One region of the Methylobacterium aquaticum genome, then DNA from elsewhere that is predicted to be linked to it. Evidence: predicted binding sites of a transcription regulator. Region 1 holds the regulator's gene; each other region holds the start of a gene.
The links. Region 1 encodes LexA, which represses DNA repair genes until DNA is damaged. Its sites were predicted from a motif close to TGTTCNNNNTGTGTTCNG; they were not measured.
Positions count from the first base shown of each region.

Region 2: the regulator LexA is predicted to act here: its motif matches at 1,628-1,645, upstream of F1D61_RS06930 (type IA DNA topoisomerase).
Region 3: the regulator LexA is predicted to act here: its motif matches at 5,441-5,458, upstream of F1D61_RS21075 (ATP-dependent helicase).

Region 1 covers NZ_CP043627.1:6,588,791-6,595,752, reverse strand. The annotation lists partial or broken gene F1D61_RS30500 (molybdopterin-dependent oxidoreductase) at 1-1,428, shown strand, start outside; gene F1D61_RS30495 (NCS2 family permease) at 1,419-2,759, shown strand; gene lexA (transcriptional repressor LexA) at 2,981-3,724, opposite strand; gene F1D61_RS30485 (hypothetical protein) at 3,829-4,242, shown strand; gene F1D61_RS35495 (hypothetical protein) at 4,462-4,713, opposite strand; gene F1D61_RS30475 (hypothetical protein) at 4,963-5,289, opposite strand; gene F1D61_RS35160 (hypothetical protein) at 5,298-5,489, opposite strand; gene F1D61_RS34895 (MetQ/NlpA family ABC transporter substrate-binding protein) at 5,538-5,798, opposite strand; gene F1D61_RS34890 (MetQ/NlpA family ABC transporter substrate-binding protein) at 5,876-6,049, opposite strand; gene F1D61_RS34885 (MetQ/NlpA family ABC transporter substrate-binding protein) at 6,046-6,336, opposite strand; gene F1D61_RS30460 (IS5 family transposase) at 6,854-6,962, shown strand, end outside.
Region 2 covers NZ_CP043627.1:1,566,142-1,573,103, reverse strand. The annotation lists gene F1D61_RS06930 (type IA DNA topoisomerase) at 1-1,595, opposite strand, end outside; partial or broken gene F1D61_RS06925 (ArsR/SmtB family transcription factor) at 1,867-2,873, shown strand; gene metF (methylenetetrahydrofolate reductase [NAD(P)H]) at 2,904-3,818, shown strand; gene metH (methionine synthase) at 3,916-6,962, shown strand, end outside.
Region 3 covers NZ_CP043627.1:4,623,117-4,630,078, reverse strand. The annotation lists gene F1D61_RS21090 (SOUL family heme-binding protein) at 243-845, opposite strand; gene F1D61_RS21085 (NAD(P)-dependent oxidoreductase) at 850-1,500, opposite strand; gene F1D61_RS21080 (PhoH family protein) at 1,964-2,680, opposite strand; gene F1D61_RS21075 (ATP-dependent helicase) at 3,066-5,429, opposite strand; gene F1D61_RS21070 (hypothetical protein) at 5,564-5,815, shown strand; gene F1D61_RS21065 (thioesterase family protein) at 5,826-6,401, opposite strand; gene F1D61_RS21060 (FAD-binding oxidoreductase) at 6,649-6,962, shown strand, end outside.

The DNA.
Region 1 (6,962 bases):
CTGGGAACTGACCCGCACCGAGCAGTTCACCGCCACCACCACCCGCCACCCGATGCGGGTGCGGGTGCGCCTCGGCGCCCGCCGCGATGGCACCCTGACGGCGATCGACCTTCAGGTCCTGTCAAATACCGGCGCCTACGGCAACCATGCCGGCGGCGTGCTGCATCACGGCTGCAACGAGGTGATCGCGGTCTATCGCTGCGCCAACAAGCGGATCGACGGCTACGCCGTCCACACCCACACCCTGCCAGCCGGCGCGTTTCGCGGCTACGGCCTGAGCCAGACCATCTTCGCGGTCGAATCCGCCATGGACGAGCTCGCCCGGGCGCTCGACCTCGACCCGTTCGAGTTGCGGCGGCGCAACGTGGTCCGCCCCGGCGACCCGATGGTCTCGACGAGCCTGGAGCCGCACGACGTCCGGTACGGCAGCTACGGCCTCGACCAGTGCCTCGACGCGGTGGCCGTCGCCCTGGCCGAGCCCCTCCCCCCGCCCCGCCGGGCTGGCGCACGGGCTCGGGCATGGCGCTCTCGATGATCGACACCATCCCGCCGCGGGGCCACTTCGCCGAGGCCCGGATCGCGCTCGGGGAAGACGGGCTCTACGCCCTGCGCGTCGGCACGGTGGAGTTCGGCAACGGCACCTCGACGGTGCACGGCCAGATCGCCGCGGAAGTCTTAGAAACCACCCCGGACCGCATCGCCCTCCGCCAGGGCGACACCGACGCGGTCGGGCACGATACCGGCGCCTATGGCAGCACCGGCATCGTGGTGGCGGGCCAGGCCACGTTACGGGCCGCGGAGAGCCTGGCCGCGATCCTGCGCGACCGCGCGGCTGCCCGGCTCGGGCTCGATCCCGCCGCCTGCCGCCTCGACGGCGACGCGGTCACGGCCGCCGACGCCCGGGTGGCGCTCGCGGAGCTCGGCCCCGCCGAGGCCGTGGGGCAGGCCGACGGCAGCCCGCGCTCGGTGGCGTTCAACGTCCAGGGCTTCCAGGTCGCGGTGCATCCGGGGACGGGTGAGCTGCGCATCCTGCGGAGCGTCCACGCCGCCGATGCGGGCCGGGTGATGAACCCGGTTCAGTGCCGCGGCCAGATCGAGGGCGGCGTCGCCCAGGCGCTCGGCGCCGCGCTCTACGAGGATCTCCGGATCGACGGCGATGGCCGGGTCGCGACCCCGTCCTTCCGCACCTACCACATCCCGGCCATCGCCGACGTGCCCCGCACCGAGGTGATCTTTGCCGCCACCCACGACGCGGTCGGGCCGCTCGGCGCCAAGTCGATGAGCGAGAGCCCGTTCAACCCCGTCGCGGCGGCCTTGGGGAACGCCATCCGGGACGCGACCGGCGCGCGGCTGACCGCGACGCCCTTCGCGCCCGACCGGATCTACCGACAGATCAGCCAGAGCGCTGAGGAGGAGCGATGGACCTGAAGCGCGACGACGGCCTGACCCGGCCCAACGGATTTCTGGAGCGCACCTTCGCGCTCTCGGCCCACGGCACGACCGTGCGCACCGAGATGCTGGCCGGGCTGACCACCTTCCTGACGATGGCCTACATCGTCTTCGTCAATCCCAACATCCTGGGCGATGCCGGGATGCCCAAGGGGGCGGTGTTCGTCGCCACCTGCCTCGTCGCGGCGATCGGCTCGCTGGTGATGGCTTTCTACGCCAACTACCCGATCGCGCTGGCGCCGGGCATGGGGCTCAACGCCTACTTCGCCTACGTGGTGGTGCTCCAGATGGGCTACACCTGGCAGGCGGCTTTGGGCGCGGTGTTCATCTCCGGCCTGTGCTTCATGGTCGTCACGCTGACGGGGTTGCGACGGATCATCGTCGAGGGCATCCCCCGCTCGATGCGCATCGCCATCACGGTCGGCATCGGGCTTTTCCTGGCGATCATCGCACTCAAAAGTGCCGGGGTGGTGACGGCGAGCCCGGCGACCTTCGTGACGCTGGGCGACCTGCACAAGCCGAGCACGGTGCTGGCGGTGCTGGGCTTCCTGATCGTCGCGGTGCTCTCGGTGCGCAAGGTCCGCGGCGCGCTGCTCGCCGGCATCCTCACCGTCACGGCGTTGAGCTTCATCGTCGCCGACAACACCTTCCAGGGCGTCGCCTCGCTGCCGCCCTCGATCGCCCCGACCCTGTTTGCCCTCGACATCAAGGGCGCCCTGTCGGGCGGTCTCCTCAACGTGATCCTGGTGTTCTTCCTCGTCGAATTGTTCGATGCCACCGGCACGCTGATGGGTGTCGCCAACCGGGCGGGGCTGCTGACCGAGGGCAAGATGGAGCGCCTCGACAAGGCGCTGATGGCGGATTCGTCCTCGATCTTCGTCGGCTCGCTGCTGGGCACGTCGAGCACCACCGCCTACCTCGAGAGCGCGTCCGGCGTCGAGGAGGGCGGCCGCACCGGCCTCACCGCCGCCACGGTGGCGGTCCTGTTCCTCGCCTGCCTGTTCTTCGCGCCGCTCGCCGGCTCGGTTCCGGCCTACGCCACGGCGCCGGCCCTGTTCTACGTCGCCTGCCTGATGCTGCACGAACTGGTCGATCTCGACTGGGACGACCTGACCGAGGTGCTGCCGGCCTGCGTGACGGCGCTGCTGATGCCCTTCACCTACTCGATCGCCAACGGCGTCGCCTTCGGCTTCATCACCTACGCGGTGATCAAGCTGCTCACCGGGCGGTTCCGGGAGGTGAAGCCGGTGGTGTGGGTGATCGCCGGGGTGTTCCTGTTCAAGTTCGTCGCAACGGGGAGCGCGCACTGACGGGCGCGACGCATCTGTACCCTCCCCCCTCTGCGGGGGAGGGTGCCCCGCGGATGCGGGGCGGGAGAGGGGAACCACGCTTCCGGAAAGGGAGCGACCATGGTGACGGGCGCCACCTGGAACAGCGTCGCGCTGCCCCTCTCCCGGCCCCTGCTGACGCAGGGACTACCCTCCCCCGCAGAGGGGGGAGGGTTGAGCGATGCGCCAATCCCCGAATCGATTCAGTACTTCCGCACTAGGCTCACCAGCCTTCCCTGGATCCGCACCCGGTCCGGCCCGAGCACGCGGGTCTCGTAGGCCGGGTTGGCGGCTTCCAGCGCAATCGACGAGCCGCGGCGGCGCAGGCGCTTCAGGGTCGCCTCCTCGTCGTCGATCAGGGCCACGATGATGTCGCCGGTATTGGCGGTCTCCTGGCGGCGGATGACCACGAGGTCGCCGTCGAGGATGCCGGCCTCGATCATCGAATCGCCGCGCACCTCCAGGGCGTAATGCTCGCCGCTGGCCAGGAAGTCCGGCGACATCGCCACCGTACGGCTCTGGCTCTGGATCGCCGAGATCGGCGTACCGGCGGCGATCCGGCCCATCACCGGCACGCTGACCGAGTGACCGTTCTCGTCCGAGGCGGTCGCCATGGCGGGGATGCCGGCTTGCCGCTTCGGCTCGTGGGCACGCCCACCCTCGACCACGCTGGGGTTGAACCGCACCACCTCGGCCCCGGGGGCGGGCGCGGCCTGCGCCGGCCCCGTCACCGTGTCGGGCAGGCGGATCACCTCGATCGCCCGGGCCCGGTTCGGCAGGCGGCGCAGGAAGCCGCGCTCCTCCAGGGCGGTGATCAGGCGATGGATGCCCGATTTCGACTTGAGGTCGAGGGCGTCCTTCATCTCGTCGAAGGACGGGGGAACGCCCGTCTCCCGCATCCTCTGCTGAATGAAGCGGAGCAGGTCCAACTGCTTACGCGTGAGCATGTGACACTCTCATCCCCGCGCTGCCGCGCTCCGGAAACAAATCGCGAACATGGTAAGCGTTCCGCAAGTGTTCCGCAAGCGGGTTCGAAAAGGCGGCGCGAAGGGTGGGCGCGTCGAAGCTTTTTGGCGGCGGGCGATCGGAGATGTTTGGCGACAGCTTCGGAAAACTCTCACTATATCAACAACTTATTCCGATGCCGATTGGTAAGGCGAGGTCGCAGGGCACTCCGCCGCCAGATATCTGTAACATGCTGCGAGCACGCGTTTTCCCGTGCAACATGCGCCGGATCAAGCGCGCTCTCCCTGTGGCTATCATCGGCTCGCCGGACCTTTACAGGGCCGTGAGGGCTGGGCTCGTGGCCCAAGGCACCACTCTCGATAAGGAGCGGGTCGCTAAAGGCGTCAACAGACAAACTGTCGATAAAGCCCCCAAAGGGGAACGTCGTAGCAAACGCAGCCAAGCAATCATCAACGAATTGATGGCCGCAGCCCTGGACGTTGAAGAGGGGCAACCGTGAAAAATTCTACGGCGCCGCTGGAATCGCGCAGGCTGCAGGGATCACCCGGCAAGCATTCCATAAGGTCTGCCGACGATTTCACACAGGACGGACCACGCCCTGGCGGGGTGTCGTTCCCGAAATTCGGACGGCGCATGGTCAAGGTGGCCGCTCTGGTCAGATCTGCGAAGTTCGCTTCGACAGCCTTCCGCATGAAATTCAAGCCCGCTTGACGGAGCTTCACGGCCCCGTCGAAGCCCCCTTGAAGCGCGATGATGCTACATCGACCGAGTGCCAGTAGCGCCATGCACTGATCCGACCTGCCCCTACTGCGCCCAAGCGCTCGATGGAACGGGCCCGCATCATCAAGGACATCGCCAGCCGCGACCACATCAACCCCAAGGGTCGGCGCGAACGCGTCGCCAAGCCGGATTCGCCCGCGAGCACCTGCGCCGCATCGCCCGGCGCGAGGTGAAGGATGAAGAAGTTCACGGTCCCAATCCCGAGCATCACTACCGCCATCTGGGGGAGCCGCCGCGCCCAGAAACGCCGTCCCGTCGTCGCGCGCGTCACCGGCTTGGTTGCTCTTCGTGTCGGTGCCGCGGGCGCTGCTTGTGTCGGTGCCGCGGGCGCTTGTCCCCGTGTCGAACCAGGCGTGCTTCAGCGAGCCGTAGATCCGGTCGCCGCGGGTGACCACGTCCTTCAGGTTGGCCGCGTGGAGCGAGAAGAAGCGCAGCTCGATCAGCGAAATCGATGGTAGGTCGCGCTGCACGATCTGCTGGAACTGCTTGAGATCGCGACCCGGGCGGCCGGGTCCGGCTCGGCCTGGGCCTGGACCTTGGCGATCAGCCCGTCGATCTCCGGGTTGCGGTAGCCCGAACCGTTGGTCCAGGGCGTGTTCTTGCCGATCCAGCCCAACCGATAGGCCCGCGTCACCCCGACCTGCGGATCGGAGAAAGCGGCGAACCACGTGCTCGAGATGTCGAAGTCGCGGTCGCCGTAGACGCGCCGGGTGAAGGCCGCGGTGTCCTGGCTGCGGATGGTCACGTCGATGCCGACGCGCTTCAACCCCTGCTTCAGGTACTCCCCGGTCCGCTTACGTCGCCGCCGTAAGGGAGGAAGTCGTGGGTAAGCGAGAAGCGGATGCCGTCCGGCCCGCACTTGAACCCGGCCTCGTCGAGCAGCGCCTCGGCGCGCCTCACGTCGAACGGATATTGCGGCACGCTATCGTCGTGGAAGGCGGCGAGCGTCGAGGCGACCTGGCTGATCGCCGGCTTGCCGAAGCCGGACCAGACGATGTTGGCGATCGCCGCCGTTCAGCCGCCGTGAACCGGTACGACGGAGCCACGGTACTTCTCGCAGATGAAGGTCGCGACCTCGGGCGAGGCGAGGAGCGCCGAGAGGTGCTGCACCCACGGGTCCTTCTCCGGGACCTGCGTGGTGACGAAGATGTTGGCGTAAGGGTTGTTCTCGGCCTTCTCGAGCGCCAGCGCGTCCTTCGCCGGGGTTAGGCCTGCCTCGAGCGCGTAGTTGCCGTTGATGACCGCGAGCGTCACGTCGTCGATGGAACGCGGCAATTGGGCGGGGCGACCTGCACGAGGGCGATCCGCTTCGGGTTGTCGGCGATATCCGACGGCGTTGCGAGCTGGCCGTCCTAGAGGCCGGCTCTTAGGCTGATTAGGCCGTCTGCCTGCAACAGGTTCAAGGCGCGGCTGAGATTCGTCGCGTTGTTGGGCAGGGCTACGGTGGCGCCGGCCGGCACGTCGGCGAGGCTCTTCACCTTGCGCGAGTAGATCCCGAGCGGCTCGATATGGGTGGCGGCGATCACCGCGAAGGTGGTGCCGATCTGGCCCCCTCGGTGTGCAGGTAGGGCGCATACTGGAAGAAGTTCGCGTCGGCGTCGCCGTTGAGGATCAGGGAGTTCGGCCGGATGTCGCCGGAGATCTCGATGATCTTGATGTCGAGACCGGGGGCGAGCTTCTCCTTCACGAAGCGCAGGATCTCGGCATGCGGCACCGAGGAGGCGGCGATCCGCAACGGTGCGGCGAGAGCGGCGCCAGAGAGGAGCGAGAGAGCCGCGGCAGCGAGCAGGGTGCGTCTGTCAAAGGCAAGCATGGTTCCGTCCCGTGGAAGAGGTCCGAAAAGCGCCGCGTCCCGCATCCGGACCTATGCCGACGAATGCAGGATCGTTCCTCACAAAGAACGCTTGGCAACGGACGAAGGAGCAGAGCTTGTCGCGGAAACCGGCTCACGGGACAAGGCCCCGCAGATATAAGAGTATCAACAAGTGAAATTTGAAATAAACGCACTAAATCAATTATCAGGAGAGAGTCCGCCTCCAACTAAATCGTTCTTCAAAAAGAATATTTTCATTGACTTGAGGCTGCGATGGAGTGGAGCATGCCGATCCCGCGCCGCGCCCGAACCCGATGCGCGGGTGCCGCCACGGCCGGGCGACTCCGGCCGAGCGCACGGCCTCCCGCTCTCCTCAAGTTCGAGGCTTGTCATGCCGGACCGCCGCCAAGCCCTCGCCTTCCTGTCCTCGATGAACCGCCCCGGATTTCCCGGAGGCTCCAACTTCTGAGAGTCCGTTTGGAAAGTCTGACATCAGTATATTTAAAGGTTATGCGGAATGGCAGCACGTCGTGAATGGCTTGATGGCTCGGCCGTGGTTTGGACCAAAGAGAATAGGGCGCGGTATGACCGCCGCAACCAGAGATATCCGAGCGATCTGACGCCGG
Region 2 (6,962 bases), 2.0 Mb from region 1:
GCGGGGTTCTCCAGCGCCCGCTTCAGGGCCGGGTCCTCGATCTGGTCGATGAGGCGGCCCATCACCACCGGCAACTCGCCCCGGGTGATACGCCGCGGCGGCTCGGTCCGGGCGGTCTCGATCACCGGCTCGCCGCCCCGCCCGGCCTCGCCGTCGCGCACCGGCGGCAGGCGCCCGGTGGTCGGCTCGTCGTCGGCCTTGGCCTTGCCGGGCACCACCTCGTCCTCGTCGGCCTCGGTGCCGTAGAGGGCGCGCCAGCCCGGCACCTTCACCACGCTGCCGGTGATGACGAAGCGCTTGGACCCGAGCGGCGTCGCCACCTCGGCCGTGACCGTGGTCCGGGCATCGATCCCGTCGGCCATGTGGGCGGCCAAAAAATTCTTGGCGACGAGCAGCCACAGCCGCAACGCCTCGGGCGCGGCGTCGCCGGGGCCCGGCACCTTGCGCAACGGGACGATGGCGTGGTGCTCGCCCGGGTCCTTGACGTAATGCCCCTTCGGCCCGCGGCGGATCTGCGGCGTCGCCGGGTTGTGGGCCGTCAGGTCCTTGTCGGCGACCGCGATCGCCGCCAGCACCGCGGCGGCGTCCTTGGCTTGCGAGTCCGGCAGATGCACCGACTCGGTGCGGGGGTAGCTGAGATAGCCCTTGTCGTAGAGGGCTTGCGCGTGGCGCGCCGTCACCTGCGGGTCCCAGCCGAAGCGCTTGGCGCAGGCGCGGGCCAGGGTATCCTTCGAAAAGAGCTTCGGCGGCGTCCGGCGCACGTCCTTCTGCACCACCGCCAGGGGACCGGCCCATCCCTCGGCCGCGTCGCGGATCGTCTCGGCATCCTCGATCGCGAAGATCTTGTCCTTCGGCGCGTGCCAGAGCGTCAGGCCCGCGCCGCTCTGCGTCGTCACCGGCAGGGCGATCTTGTAGAAGTCGCGCGGCACGAAATTGCGGATGCGCTCCTCGAGATCGGCCAGGATGGCGAGCGTCGGCGTCTGCACCCCGCCGAAGCGCCAGGGCTCGCGGAAGGCCGGCGGGCGCAGGCGCAACGACACCGCCCGGGTCCCGTTGAGGCCGAGATGCCAATCCTCGTATTGCCGGCACAGGGCCTCGAGATAGGCGGCATAGTCGCGCTCGCCGGAATCGTCCTCGCGCGCCAGCAGCCCGAAGGCGCGGCGGATCGAGATCTCGTCCAGCGCCCCCAGCCGCAACCGATCGACCCGGCCGCGCCAGCCGAGATGCTCCAGGACCTCCCAGGCGATCATCGAGCCCTCGCGGCCCGGATCGGTGGCGATGATCACCCGCTCGACCCCGGCGAGCGCCTGGCGGATCGCCGCGAGCTTCGGCGCGTGCGACTGGCCCGAGCGGCCGTGCCCGGGAGCGACCGGCAGCCGTTCCATGGCGATCGGCAGCGCGTCGAAGCGCCAGGGCTTCCAGTCCGGCCGGATCTCCCCGGGCTCGGCCACTTCCAGCAGGTGCCCCTCGGCCGCGACGCAGACCGTGCTGGGCGAGCGGAAGAACCGCTGCACCTGGCGCATCGCCGAGGGCTTCTCGAAGAAGAACAGCGTCTTTCCCGAGGAGGATGAGCCGGGGGAGGTGGCCTGCGCCATGGCAGCGGGACGCTCCTGAACGGGCGGATGGCCCGAACGAAGCGGGAACATACCGGAGGCTCCCGGGTACGGTCAACGCGGGGCACCGCGAAAAGAAAGGGCGCGGGCTTCCCAGACGGCTCTTCCCCGAATGAGTGCAGCTCTCGGCTTCGCATTCGCGCGGTTCACCCTCACCGCCACGGTTCCGCCCGCGAAACGCCGCTTGCGCCCTCGGCATTCCTCACATAAAGATATCTTTATGTTTCGCATTGGAGGCGAGGAGCCCTCAGGTATGACCGCCACCGTCCCCTTCGTCGACGCCTTGAGCGTGCTGCGGGCCGCCGCGGAGGAGACGCGCCTGCGCATCCTGGTGCTGCTCGGCGAGGGCGAATTGTCGGTCTCCGACCTCACCGACATCCTCGGCCAGTCGCAGCCGCGGATCTCGCGCCACCTCAAGCTCCTGGTCGAGGCCGGGCTGGTGGTGCGCCACCGCGAGGGCGCCTGGGCGTTCTTTCGCCTGCGCGAGGGGGTGGCCGGGCTGGTCGCCCCCTTATCGCCGCCCTCGACACCGCGGCGCCGCCGCTCTCCGAGGACCGGGCCCGGCTCCAGGCGGTGCGGGCGCAGCGCGCGGAGGCGGCGCAAAGCTTCTTTGCCCGGCTCGCGCCGCAATGGGACCGGGTGCGCTCGCTCCACGTGCCGGAGGCCACCGTCGAGGCGGCGGTGCTCGACGCGCTCGGAAGCGGCCCGATCGGCAGCCTCGTCGATCTCGGCACCGGCACCGGGCGGATGCTCGGGCTCCTGGCGCCGCGGGCCGCCCGGGCGACGGGGCTCGATGCCAACCACACGATGCTCTCGGTCGCCCGCGCCAACCTGGAGCGCCAGGGACTGACCCGGATCGACCTGCGCCAGGGCGACATCCACGCCCCGCCCTTCGGCCGGGCGAGCTTCGACCTCGTGCTGATCCACCAGGTGCTGCACTATCTCGACGACCCGGCGCGGGCGCTTCGCGAGGCCGCCCGCCTCGTCGCCCCGGGCGGCCGCCTGCTCGTGGTCGATTTCGCGCCCCACAGCCTGGAATTCCTGCGGACGGACGAGGCGCATCGCCGCCTCGGCTTCGCCCCGGAGCAGGTTGCGGACTGGCTCTCCGAGGCCGGCCTGACCGACGTGCGGCTGCGTCACCTCGCGCCCTCCGGGGGCGCGGAGCACCAGCTCACCGTCACGCTCTGGCTCGCCCATCACCCGCAGGCCGCCGCCGATCAGCAGATCGGTGCCGGGCTGCCCGACCGCGCCGTCGCCTGATCCCAATCCCCTCTTTCGCCGAGGCTGCCGATGTACCCCACCGCCTTCCGCCCGAGCCGCGAGAGCCACCGCCCGATCCGCGTCTCGTTCGAGTTCTTCCCGCCGAAGACCGAGGAGATGGAGGCGACCCTGTGGTCGTCGATCGAGCGCCTGGCGCCGCTCGGCCCCGACTTCGTCTCGGTGACCTACGGCGCCGGCGGCTCGACCCGCGAGCGCACCCACAACACCGTGTCGCGCCTGGTGCGCGAGACCGAGCTGAAGCCCGCCGCCCACCTCACCTGCGTGGCCGCCACCAAGGGTGAGGTCGACGACGTGGTGCGCGCCTATCACGAGGCCGGCGTGCGCCACATCGTGGCCCTGCGCGGCGACCCGGCGGAGGGCGTCGGCACCGCCTACACGGCGCATCCGGGCGGCTACGAGCGCTCCTGCGACCTCGTCGCCGGCATCAAGCGCATCGGCGATTTCGAGGTCTCGGTCTCGGCCTATCCGGAGCGCCACCCCGAGGCCGGCTCCCTCGACCAGGACCTCGACGCGCTGAAGGCCAAGGTCGATTGCGGCGCCGACCGCGCCATCTCCCAGTTCTTCTTCGAGAACGACCTGTTCTTCCGATACCTCGACCGGGTGCGGGCGCGCGGCATCGACATCCCGATCATCCCCGGCATCCTGCCGGTGCAGAACTTCAAGCAGGCCGCCAACTTCGCCCGCCGCACCGGCGCCTCGGTGCCGGACTGGCTCGCCGCCCGCTTCGAGGGGCTGGAGAACGACGTTGCCACCCGCAAGCTGGTGGCCGCGGCGGTCGCCGCCGAGCAGGTGCTGGATCTCGTCGACCGCGGCATCACCGATTTCCACTTCTACACCATGAACCGCGCCGACCTCGTCTACGCGATCTGCCATTTGCTGGGCTTGCGCGCGACGCCGGTGGTGGCGGAGAAGGTGGCGGCCTGATTTCCCCAAGGTCTCCTCACCGCTGACATGATCCCGGGCCGCATCGCGCGGCCCGGTCCGATTCCGCACCTGCCCGACCCGCTGGAACCCCACCCCGATGACCGATTTCCGCCCCGCCGACGGTGCCGACATCCTGACCGCCCTGCGCCGGCGCGCGGCGGAGAAGATCCTCGTCCTCGACGGGGCGATGGGCACGGTGATCCAGCGCCTCGGCCTGACCGAGGCCGATTTCCGCAGCGAGCGCTTCCGCGATCACGCCCACGACCAGAAGGGCAACAACGACCTCCTGATCCTGACCCAGCCCGACGCGATCCGGCAGATCCACCTCGACTACTTCCTCGCCGGCGCCGACGTCGTCGAGACCAACACCTTCTCGGGCACCACGATCGCTCAAGGAGATTACGGCATGGAAGCCGTGATCCACGAGCTGAACGCGCAAGGCGCCCGGCTCGCCCGCGAGGCGGCGGTCCTCGCCGAGAAGCAGGACGGACGCCGCCGCTTCGTCGCCGGCGCCATCGGCCCGACGAACCGCACCCTGTCGATCTCGCCGGACGTCAACAATCCGGGCTACCGCGCCGTCACCTTCGACCAGGTCCGCGAGGCCTATGCCGAGCAGGTCCGCGGCCTGATCGCCGGCGGCGCGGAACTCATCCTGATCGAGACGGTCTTCGACACGCTGAACGCCAAGGCGGCGGTGGCGGCGGCCTGGCAGGTCTTCGACGAGACCAGCACCCGCCTGCCGATCATGATCTCGGGCACCATCACCGACCTCTCGGGCCGCACCCTGTCGGGCCAGACCCCGACCGCGTTCTGGCACTCGCTGCGCCACGCCGAGCCGCTGACCTTCGGCCTCAACTGCGCGCTCGGCGCCCGCGAGATGCGCGCGCATATCGATGAATTGTCGCGCACCTGCGACACCCTGGTCTGTGCCTACCCCAATGCCGGCCTGCCGAACGAGTTCGGCCTCTACGACGAGAGCCCGGAGGCGATGGCCAGGCTCGTCGGCGAATTCGCCGAGAGCGGCCTCGTCAACATGGTCGGCGGCTGCTGCGGCACTACGCCGGACCACATCCGCGCCATCGCCGGAGTGGTGGCCGGCAAGGCGCCGCGCCGGGCGCCGACCGTGAAGCCCTTGATGCGCCTGTCGGGCCTCGAGCCCTTCACGCTGACGCCCGAGATCCCGTTCGTGAACGTCGGCGAGCGCACCAACGTCACCGGCTCGGCGCGCTTCCGCAAGCTCGTCACCAACGGCGACTACGCCGCCGCCCTGGATGTCGCCCGCGACCAAGTCGCGGCCGGCGCCCAGATCATCGACGTCAACATGGACGAGGGCCTGCTCGATTCGCAGAAGGCGATGGTCGAGTTCCTCAACCTCGTCGCCGCCGAGCCCGACATCGCCCGCGTCCCGGTGATGATCGATTCCTCGAAGTTCTCGGTCATCGAAGCCGGCCTGAAATGCGTGCAGGGCAAGGCGATCGTGAACTCGATCTCGCTCAAGGAGGGCGAGGAGAAGTTCATCGCGGAAGCGAAGATCTGCCGCTCCTACGGCGCCGCCGTGGTGGTGATGGCCTTCGACGAGGACGGCCAGGCCGATTCGCTCGAGCGCAAGGTCGCGATCTGCACCCGCGCCTACAAGGTGCTGACCGAGCAGGTCGGCTTTCCCCCCGAGGACATCATCTTCGATCCCAACGTCTTCGCGGTGGCGACGGGCATCGAGGAGCATGACGGCTACGGCGTCGCCTTCATCGAGGCGGCGCGGATCATCCGCGAGACCCTGCCCCACGCCCATATCTCGGGCGGCATCTCGAACCTGTCCTTCGCCTTCCGCGGCAACGAGCCGGTGCGCGAGGCGATGCACGCGGTGTTCCTGTACCATGCGATCAAGGTCGGCATGGATATGGGCATCGTGAATGCCGGCCAGCTCGCGGTCTACGACGAGCTGCCCGCCGAGCTGCGCGAGCTGTGCGAGGACGTGGTCCTCAACCGCCGCAAGGATGCCACCGAGCGCCTGCTCGACGCCGCCGCCCGCTTCAAGGAGGGGGGACAGGCGCGCGACAAGACCGCCGACCTCGCCTGGCGCGAGGCCCCGGTCGAGAAGCGCCTGGAGCACGCGCTGGTCAACGGCATCACCGAATACATCGAGGCCGATACCGAGGAGGCCCGCGCCGCGGCGGCCCGTCCGCTCCACGTCATCGAAGGCCCGCTGATGGCCGGCATGAACGTGGTCGGCGACCTGTTCGGGGCCGGAAAGATGTTCCTGCCGCAGGTGGTGAAGTCGGCCCGCGTGATGAAGCAGGCCGTGGCCTACCTGATGCCGTTCATGGAGGCCGAGAAGGCCGCCAATGGCGGCGTCGGCGGCCGGCAGGCGGCCGGCAAGGTGCTGATGGCGACCGTGAAGGGCGACGTCCACGACATCGGCAAGAACATCGTCGGCGTCGTGCTCGCCTGCAACAACTACGAGATCATCGATCTCGGCGTGATGGTGCCGGCGGCGAAGATCCTCGATACGGCGCGCAAGGAGAACGTCGACATCGTCGGGCTCTCTGGCCTCATCACGCCCTCGCTCGACGAGATGGTCCACGTCGCGGCCGAGATGGAGCGCGAGGGCTTCGACGTGCCGCTGCTCATCGGCGGCGCGACGACGAGCCGGGTCCACACCGCGGTGAAGATCCACCCGGCCTACGCCAAGGGCCAGGCGGTCTACGTGACCGATGCCAGCCGCGCCGTCGGCGTGGTCTCGAACCTGCTCTCGCCCGACACCAGGGGGCAGACGATCGAAACGGTGCGCGCCGAGTACAAGCGCGTCGCCGAGGCCCATGCCCGCTCGGAGGCCGACAAGCAGCGTCTGGCCCTGGCGAAAGCCCGTGCCAACGCCTTCAAGGCCGACTGGTCGGCCTACACGCCGGTCAAGCCGACCTTCACCGGCACGCGGGTGTTCCGCAGCTACGAGGTGGCGGAGCTCGTTCCCTATATCGACTGGACGCCGTTCCTCCAGACCTACGAGTTCAAGGGCCGCTATCCGGCGATCCTCGACGACCCCGAGCAGGGACCGGCCGCCCGCGCCCTGTTCGAGGATGCGCAGGCGATGCTGCGCCAGATCGTCGAGGAGCGGTGGTTCAACCCGAAGGCGGTGATCGGTTTCTG
Region 3 (6,962 bases), 2.0 Mb from region 1:
ATCGCTGCAAGGTGTGGGAGAGGGGTAGGGGCGATCGAAGATCGCGCGAGGGTGCTACGGTGCCGCGTATAGCGCGCACCGTTGAGCTGCGAGCACCACGCTCAGCGGTTTACACGGAAGCGTGTCACCCTCACCCCTAACCCCTCTCCCACACCTTGCAGCGATACCGGGCAAGCCCGGCATCGCCTGGAGAGGGGGACGCGCTTTACTTTAGAACTTCAGTGGAAGCGGGCACCCGGCCCTCACGTCCCCAGCCGCACCGCCACCTCGTTCCGCCGCAGGAACGGGATCGCGAAAGGCGGGTCGTATCCCATGAAGAAGGGCGCAGCCGCCGGAACTTTCCCTGCCGCCCGCAGCACATCGGCCAGAATCCGTTCCTGTTCTGCCCTCGCCTCCGGCGTGATGCGGCCGGAGAAGCGCAAGGCCGCGATCCGCTCCGGCGGCACCGTAATGAGGCGAACCCCGGGCTCGGTCGGCTCCGGCGCGCCGGCGGCCGCGACGGCATGCGGCAGGAAGAACCGCATCGTGCCGCCGGTCACCTGCTCCACCGGCACCGTCATTGCGATGCGCTGGCCGCCGGCCTCGACGGGGGCGGTCATGGCGATGCGGTCGCCGGCCCGGTTGGCGCCGGTGATGTAGCGGAAGAGCCGCCCGAAGGCCTCGCCGTCGCCCTGCCCACGGGCGTCGGTCTCGACCGCGACCCGCGTCTCGTAGGACCGGATCTCGACGCCGCGGTCGAGCCGTTCGACCACCGCGTAGCGCGGCTGGTCGTAGAAGGCGCGCACCCCGAACACGCCGAGGACCGATTCGACCAGGGTGACGGCGTAGTAGAGAACCTTGTCCATCGGCTCAGACCGGCAACGGGTGGTGGATCAGCACGACCGGGCGCCGGACATGATCGCCGGTCTCGATCTCCCGAACGATGAATTGTGCCACGTCCGCCCGGGCGATCAGCCCGTTCGTCCACGAGGACGGCCGGTCGAGCACCTGGTAGCGCCCGGTTGCCGACCCGCCGGTGAGCACGCCGGGGCGGACGAGGGTCCAGTCGAGACCACTCTGCCGGATGCGGATTTCCTGTGCGTCCTTGTCGTCGTAGGCGCGGCCGAAGACGAGGCGGAACGGCAGGCGCTGGAGCGGGCCGATCGCCGCGCGGCTGTCGCCGGTGCCGAACCCGGTGACCGCCACCAGCCGGCGGATCCCGGATTTTTCCATGGCCGGCACCAGCACGTTGGTGGCGTCCGAGAACAGCCGTACCGGCCCGAACAGGTCGCGGAACGGCACGCCGAGGGCCTGCACCACGGCATCGACGCCATCGAGCGCAGCCGTGATGTCGGGCGCCGACAAGGCGTCGCCGGGGAAGCGTTCGAGATTCGGGTCCGAGAGGGCGATCTTGCCCGCCGAGCGGGCGAAGGCGCGAACCCGGTGCCCCGCGGCGAGCGCCGCCTTCACCGTTTCCAGCCCGATGCCCTGGCTGGCGCCGATGACGAGGAGATGGGCCATGCTGCGTCCTGGGTGAGCGAGGGAATCGATCGACCTAGGAAACGTCCGGGCGCGGGATGGTTGCTGGCGGCGGGGTAGATTTCGGAATGGGCGTCGTCGTCGCGGCGATATGACTGAGGTGGGGTTGCACCATCTCCAACCGCGCTGTCCACCTGTCGCGCGATTTAGAATAGGAAGCGCACTTAAAAGGCACTTCTCAAAATAAATTTGATCTGCTCTGGCAGTACTTGCACCCTGCGCGTCATTCCGGGGCCGCGCAGCGGAGCCCGGAATCCAGAAACACAGGCGGGAAAGGATGAAGCGGACCGCGATCCGCCTTCTTCCAACCGCTCAGCGGTTATGGATTCCGGGCTCCGCTGCGCGGCCCCGGAATGACTCGATGGGTGTCAGATTCCGTTGGCCCATCGATAAACCATCAGAACGACAGCCTGCCCGACCTCCCGGCCGGGCAGGCCTCCAACCCTCAAACCCGCGCTTCCTCGAAGGCCCGCACCCACTCGGCACAGATCCCCGAGCGCACGATGTCGTCCAGGCCGAACTCGACGATCGGGACCGGCATCATCCGGCTCTTGACCAGGTGAATCACGGTGCGCAGCCCCGACGTCTCGCGCAGGTCGGTCTGCGAGACGTCGCCGTTGATGATGACCTGGGTGTCGTCGCCGATCCGGGTCAGGAACATCTTGATCTCGGCCGGGGTGGTGTTCTGGGCCTCGTCGAGGATCACCAGGCAGTTCTTGAACGTGCGCCCGCGCATCACCTCGAAGGGGACAACCTCGATGTCGCCGGCCTTGACGGCGATCTCGAAGGCACCTTCGCCCATGCGCTCCTTCATGGTCTCGGTCAGCGGCGCGACCCAGGGCGCGATCTTGTCTTCCAGGGTGCCGGGGAAGAAGCCGAGGGAGCGGCCGGAGGGCACGTTCGGCCGGGTGATGACCACCTTGGCGACCCTGCGCTGGCGCAGCAGGTCGGCGGCGCGGGTTCCGGCGATGTAGGTCTTGCCGGTGCCGGCGGGGCCGAGCACGATCACTTGCGGGTGGGACCCGAGGGCGTCCAGATACTCGGCCTGACGGGCCGTCATCGGCTGAATCGGTGGCGGGTTGCGCTCCTCCTCGAAGCGAGTGCGATGCACTCGGATCGGGCGGTCATCAACCAGTTCAAGTCGTGCGCGTCGTCTCTTCACGGATCAACACTCCCACTGGACTTGCGGTGCCGACTATGGTGTGCCCTCTGGTGTCCCGGATCTCCTGTGTTCTTGCAACGACTCAAAGTCTGATCGGCCGTGACGGTTCCGGTCGGGGTTGACGCAGGCGGTGGACAAGTCCGCCTGTTTCGACCGACAGGGTAAGCAGCCGATGATGAACGAGCAATTGTCGCGCCGCACCATGCCCATGCGAAATCGGCGCGTGCGGCACCGCACGATCGGCTGTGATGAAAACCACACACAGGTGGAGGGGGGATAGCCCGACGGCGTCACGGCGATACCGGTGCGGACCTGCTGGCTGGACGAGGTCGCCACCTGATCGCCGCTCCCGGTCTGGCGCGGGCGGCGCCTGCGCGGGACGGCTTCAGCCCGAGCCCGGCTGGACGAAGCTGTCGAGGACCATTTTTCGGCCGGCCTTGTCGAAGTCAACGGTGAGCTTGTTGCCGTCGACGGCCGCCACCGAGCCGGGTCCGAATTTGGTGTGGAAGATGCGCGCCCCCACCTCGTAGGCCGACGGCGTGCCGGTGGACTTCGCCACCAGCGTGCCCTCGATCTGCTGCGGGCCGCGCCGGCCGGGCGAGGAACCGCGCCCTCCCCCGCCAAACCCGCCCTGGCCGTAGCGATCCTGCCCGGCGGTCTGCGCCTGCGCCCGCTGCCAGCCCGGGGTGGAATAGGACGAGCCGAAGGCCGGCGCCTGCCGGTCGAAGCGCGACGGGCCTTGCGAAAAGCTCGCCGGCGCCTCGAGCACCGCGACGCTGGCCTCGGGCAACTCGTCGATGAAGCGGCTCGGCACGGTCGAGGACCACAGGCCGTGGATGCGGCGGTTGACCGCGAACGAGATCTTGGCCCGCTTGCGCGCCCGGGTGAGACCGACATGGGCCAGCCGCCGTTCCTCCTCCAGGCCGGCCCGCCCGCTCTCGTCGAGGGCGCGCTGGTTCGGCATCAGGCCGTTCTCCCAGCCGGGCAGGAACACGGTGTCGAATTCCAGGCCCTTCGCCGCATGCAGCGTCATCAGGCTGACCCGGTCGCCGCCCTCGGCCTCGTTGACGTCCATGACGAGGGAGACGTGCTCGAGGAAGCTCGCGAGGTCCGGGAACTCCTCCATCGAGCGCACCAGCTCCTTCAGGTTCTCCAGGCGGCCGGTGGCGTCGGCGGTGCGCTCCTTCTGCCACATCTCGGTATAGCCGGATTCCTCCAGGATCGTCTGCGCCACCTCCGTGTGCGGCTGGTCCTCCAGGAGCTTGGCCCAGCGGGAAAAGCTCTGGCACAGGGCGCGCACGGTCGAGCGGGGCTTGGGCTTCAGCTCCTCGGTCTCGCTCATCATGCGGGCCGCCTGGAGCAGCGGCACCTTGGCGCGGCGGGCGAGCCCGTGCAGGGCCTGGAGCGTCGCGTCGCCGAGGCCGCGCTTCGGCGTATTGAAGATGCGCTCGAAGGCGAGGTCGTCGGAGCCGTTGGCGACGATGCGCAAATAGGCCAGCGCGTCGCGGATCTCGGCCCGCTCGTAGAAGCGCGGGCCGCCGACGACGCGGTAGGGCAGGCCGAGCTGGACGAAGCGGTCCTCGATCTCGCGCATCTGGGCCGAGATGCGGACCAGCACGGCGATCTCGGACAGCTTGTGGCCCTTGGCCTGGAGGCTCTCGATCTCCTCGCAGACGAGGCGGGCCTCCTCCTCCGAATCCCAGGCGCCGGTGACCGTGACCTTCTCGCCCTCCGGGCTGTCGGTGCGCAGGGTCTTGCCGAGCCGGCCCTCGTTATGGGCGATCAGCACCGAGGCGGCGGCCAGGATGTGGCCGGTCGAGCGGTAGTTGTTCTCCAGCCGCACCACCAGGGCGCCGGGAAAGTCGTGCTCGAAGCGCAGGATGTTGTCGACCTCGGCGCCGCGCCAGCCGTAGATCGACTGGTCGTCGTCGCCGACGCAGGCGACGTTGCGATGCCCTTGGGCGAGCAGGCGCAGCCAGAGATACTGGGCGACGTTGGTGTCCTGGTACTCGTCGACCAGGATGTAGCGGAAGCGCTGCTGGTAATTGGTCAGCACGTCCGGGTTCTCGCGCCACAGCTTCAGGCAGAGCAGCAGCAGGTCGCCGAAATCGACGGCGTTGAGCGACTTCAGCCGCTCCTGGTAGGCGGCATAGAGCCCGCCGCCCTTGCCGAAGCCGAAGGCCGAGGCCTCGCCGGCCGGCACCTGCTCGGGCGACAGGCCGCGATTCTTCCAGCCGTCGATCGTGCCGGCGAGGCTGCGGGCCGGCCAGCGCTTCTCGTCGAGATCGGCGGCGGCGATCACCTGCTTCAAGAGCCGCAGCTGGTCGTCGGTGCCGAGAATCGTGAAGTCGGAGCTCAGGCCCACCAGCTCGGCGTGGCGGCGCAGGATCTTGGTGCCGATGGCGTGGAAGGTGCCGAGCCACGGCATCCCCTCGCCGGCCGGGCCGATCAGCGTGCCGATCCGCTCCTTCATCTCCCGGGCGGCCTTGTTGGTGAAGGTCACCGCCAGGATGTCGAAGGGCCGGGCGCGCCCGGTCGAGATCAGGTGCGCGATGCGGGTGGTGAGCACCCGGGTCTTGCCGGTGCCGGCGCCGGCCAGCACCAGGACCGGCCCGTCCGTCGCCTCGACGGCGCGGCGCTGCTCGGGGTTGAGCCCCGTGAGGTAGGAGACGTCCTGCGGCACCACCGCGGCGCGGGCGCGGGCGGAGATCGAGGTCGGGGCGGTCCCGGCGGACAGTTCGCGAGTCATGCCCGCATCACTGGACCAAAACGCGAACGGCGTCGAGGGTGGCGGGCGCATGCCTGTGGGGGAGGCATCGGAACCTTGCCAAGCGAGCGGCGTCGTTCTCCATGGACAGCCCTTCGCCCGAGGAAAGGACCCCGATGCGCGCACACACCCTTCTGATGCTGGCCCTTGCCGCCGCGCCGCTCCCGGCGCTGGCGCAGAACCAGGCGCCCACCAACCGCGCCCAGCAGAGGGTCGAGGGAATCAACCGCTCGATCGAGTCGCAGGCCGAATCGCGCAGCTTCCAGCAGCAGAACCGGTTCGAGACCAACCAGATCCAGGGCCAGATCCAGCGCCAGCAGAGCATCGCGCCGCCGCCCCCGGCGCCGATCATCCTGCCGCACCGCTGACAACGCAGGCTCAGTGCCTGACCCGGGCTCCGGCGGTCGCGAAGGCCATGGTGTCCGGCCGGGCAGTGTGGCCCTCGCGGCCGCGGGCCGGGATGCCGATCACCCGGCCGAGATCGTCGGGCCGCGGCAACCTCGCATGCGAGCCGAGCATGACCGAGAGGTTGGCCTGGATGTCCTCGGGGAACGGCGCGACGCGCCGGGTCGCGGGATCGACGTGGAGCGACAGGTTCTCGGAACTGGCGGCGACCCAGCCCTCGGTGGCGTGGCGGATCTCGGAATAGAAGTGGATCCGCTTCTCGTCGAAACCGATGAGTTGCAAAGTCACCCGCACCGGGTCGTCGAGCACCAGTTCGCGGCGGTAGCGCACATGGACCTCGGCGGCGAAGGTCGTGCCGCGCCCGGAATCCATGTAGTCGGGCCCGAGGCCGACGACGCCGAACGCCTCGTCCACCGCCCGGTCGAACAGGACATGGTAATAGGCCATGTTCAGGTGGCCGTTATAGTCGATCCAGCCCGGCTCGATCGCCATCGTCGACGACACGAACGGCGCGAAGAAGAAGACCGAAGCGGGGCGGTCGTCAGCCATTGTGGGGCTCCCGATCAGGCGCATGCGGGATGACAAGGGCGCCCTGGCACGTACCACGCTTGAGGAGGGGATGCACCCCCGAATGGGTTGCACCTTGGGGCAAGGTGGCGGCCATCCAGCGCACTTCTCCGTGACCGGGCCGCCGGATATGCCGGCTGGGAAGCGGCTGCTAGAACACCGGCAAAAGGCCGGCGGATCCGTCTGGACAGCCGCACCCTCCGCCGAAAGAACCGTCCGGGAGATCCGCATGAACGCCCAGAGCCCCAGCCCGTCGCGCCAGCGCCCGGCGCCCGAGACCGTGGACGCGGTGATCCGCGAATTGACGGCGCAGTTCGGCAACCGTGTCGTCACCTCGCAGGCGGTCCGGGAGCAGCATGCCAGCACCCTGACCTGGGTCGCCAATCAGCCGCCGGACGCGGTGGTCTATGCCGAGAGCACCGAGGACGTGCAGGCGATCGTGCGGGTCTGCGCCGCGCACAAGATGCCGGTCGTCGCCTTCGGGACGGGTACCTCGCTCGAGGGCCACGTCAACGCTCCGTTCGGCGGCATCTCGATCGACAT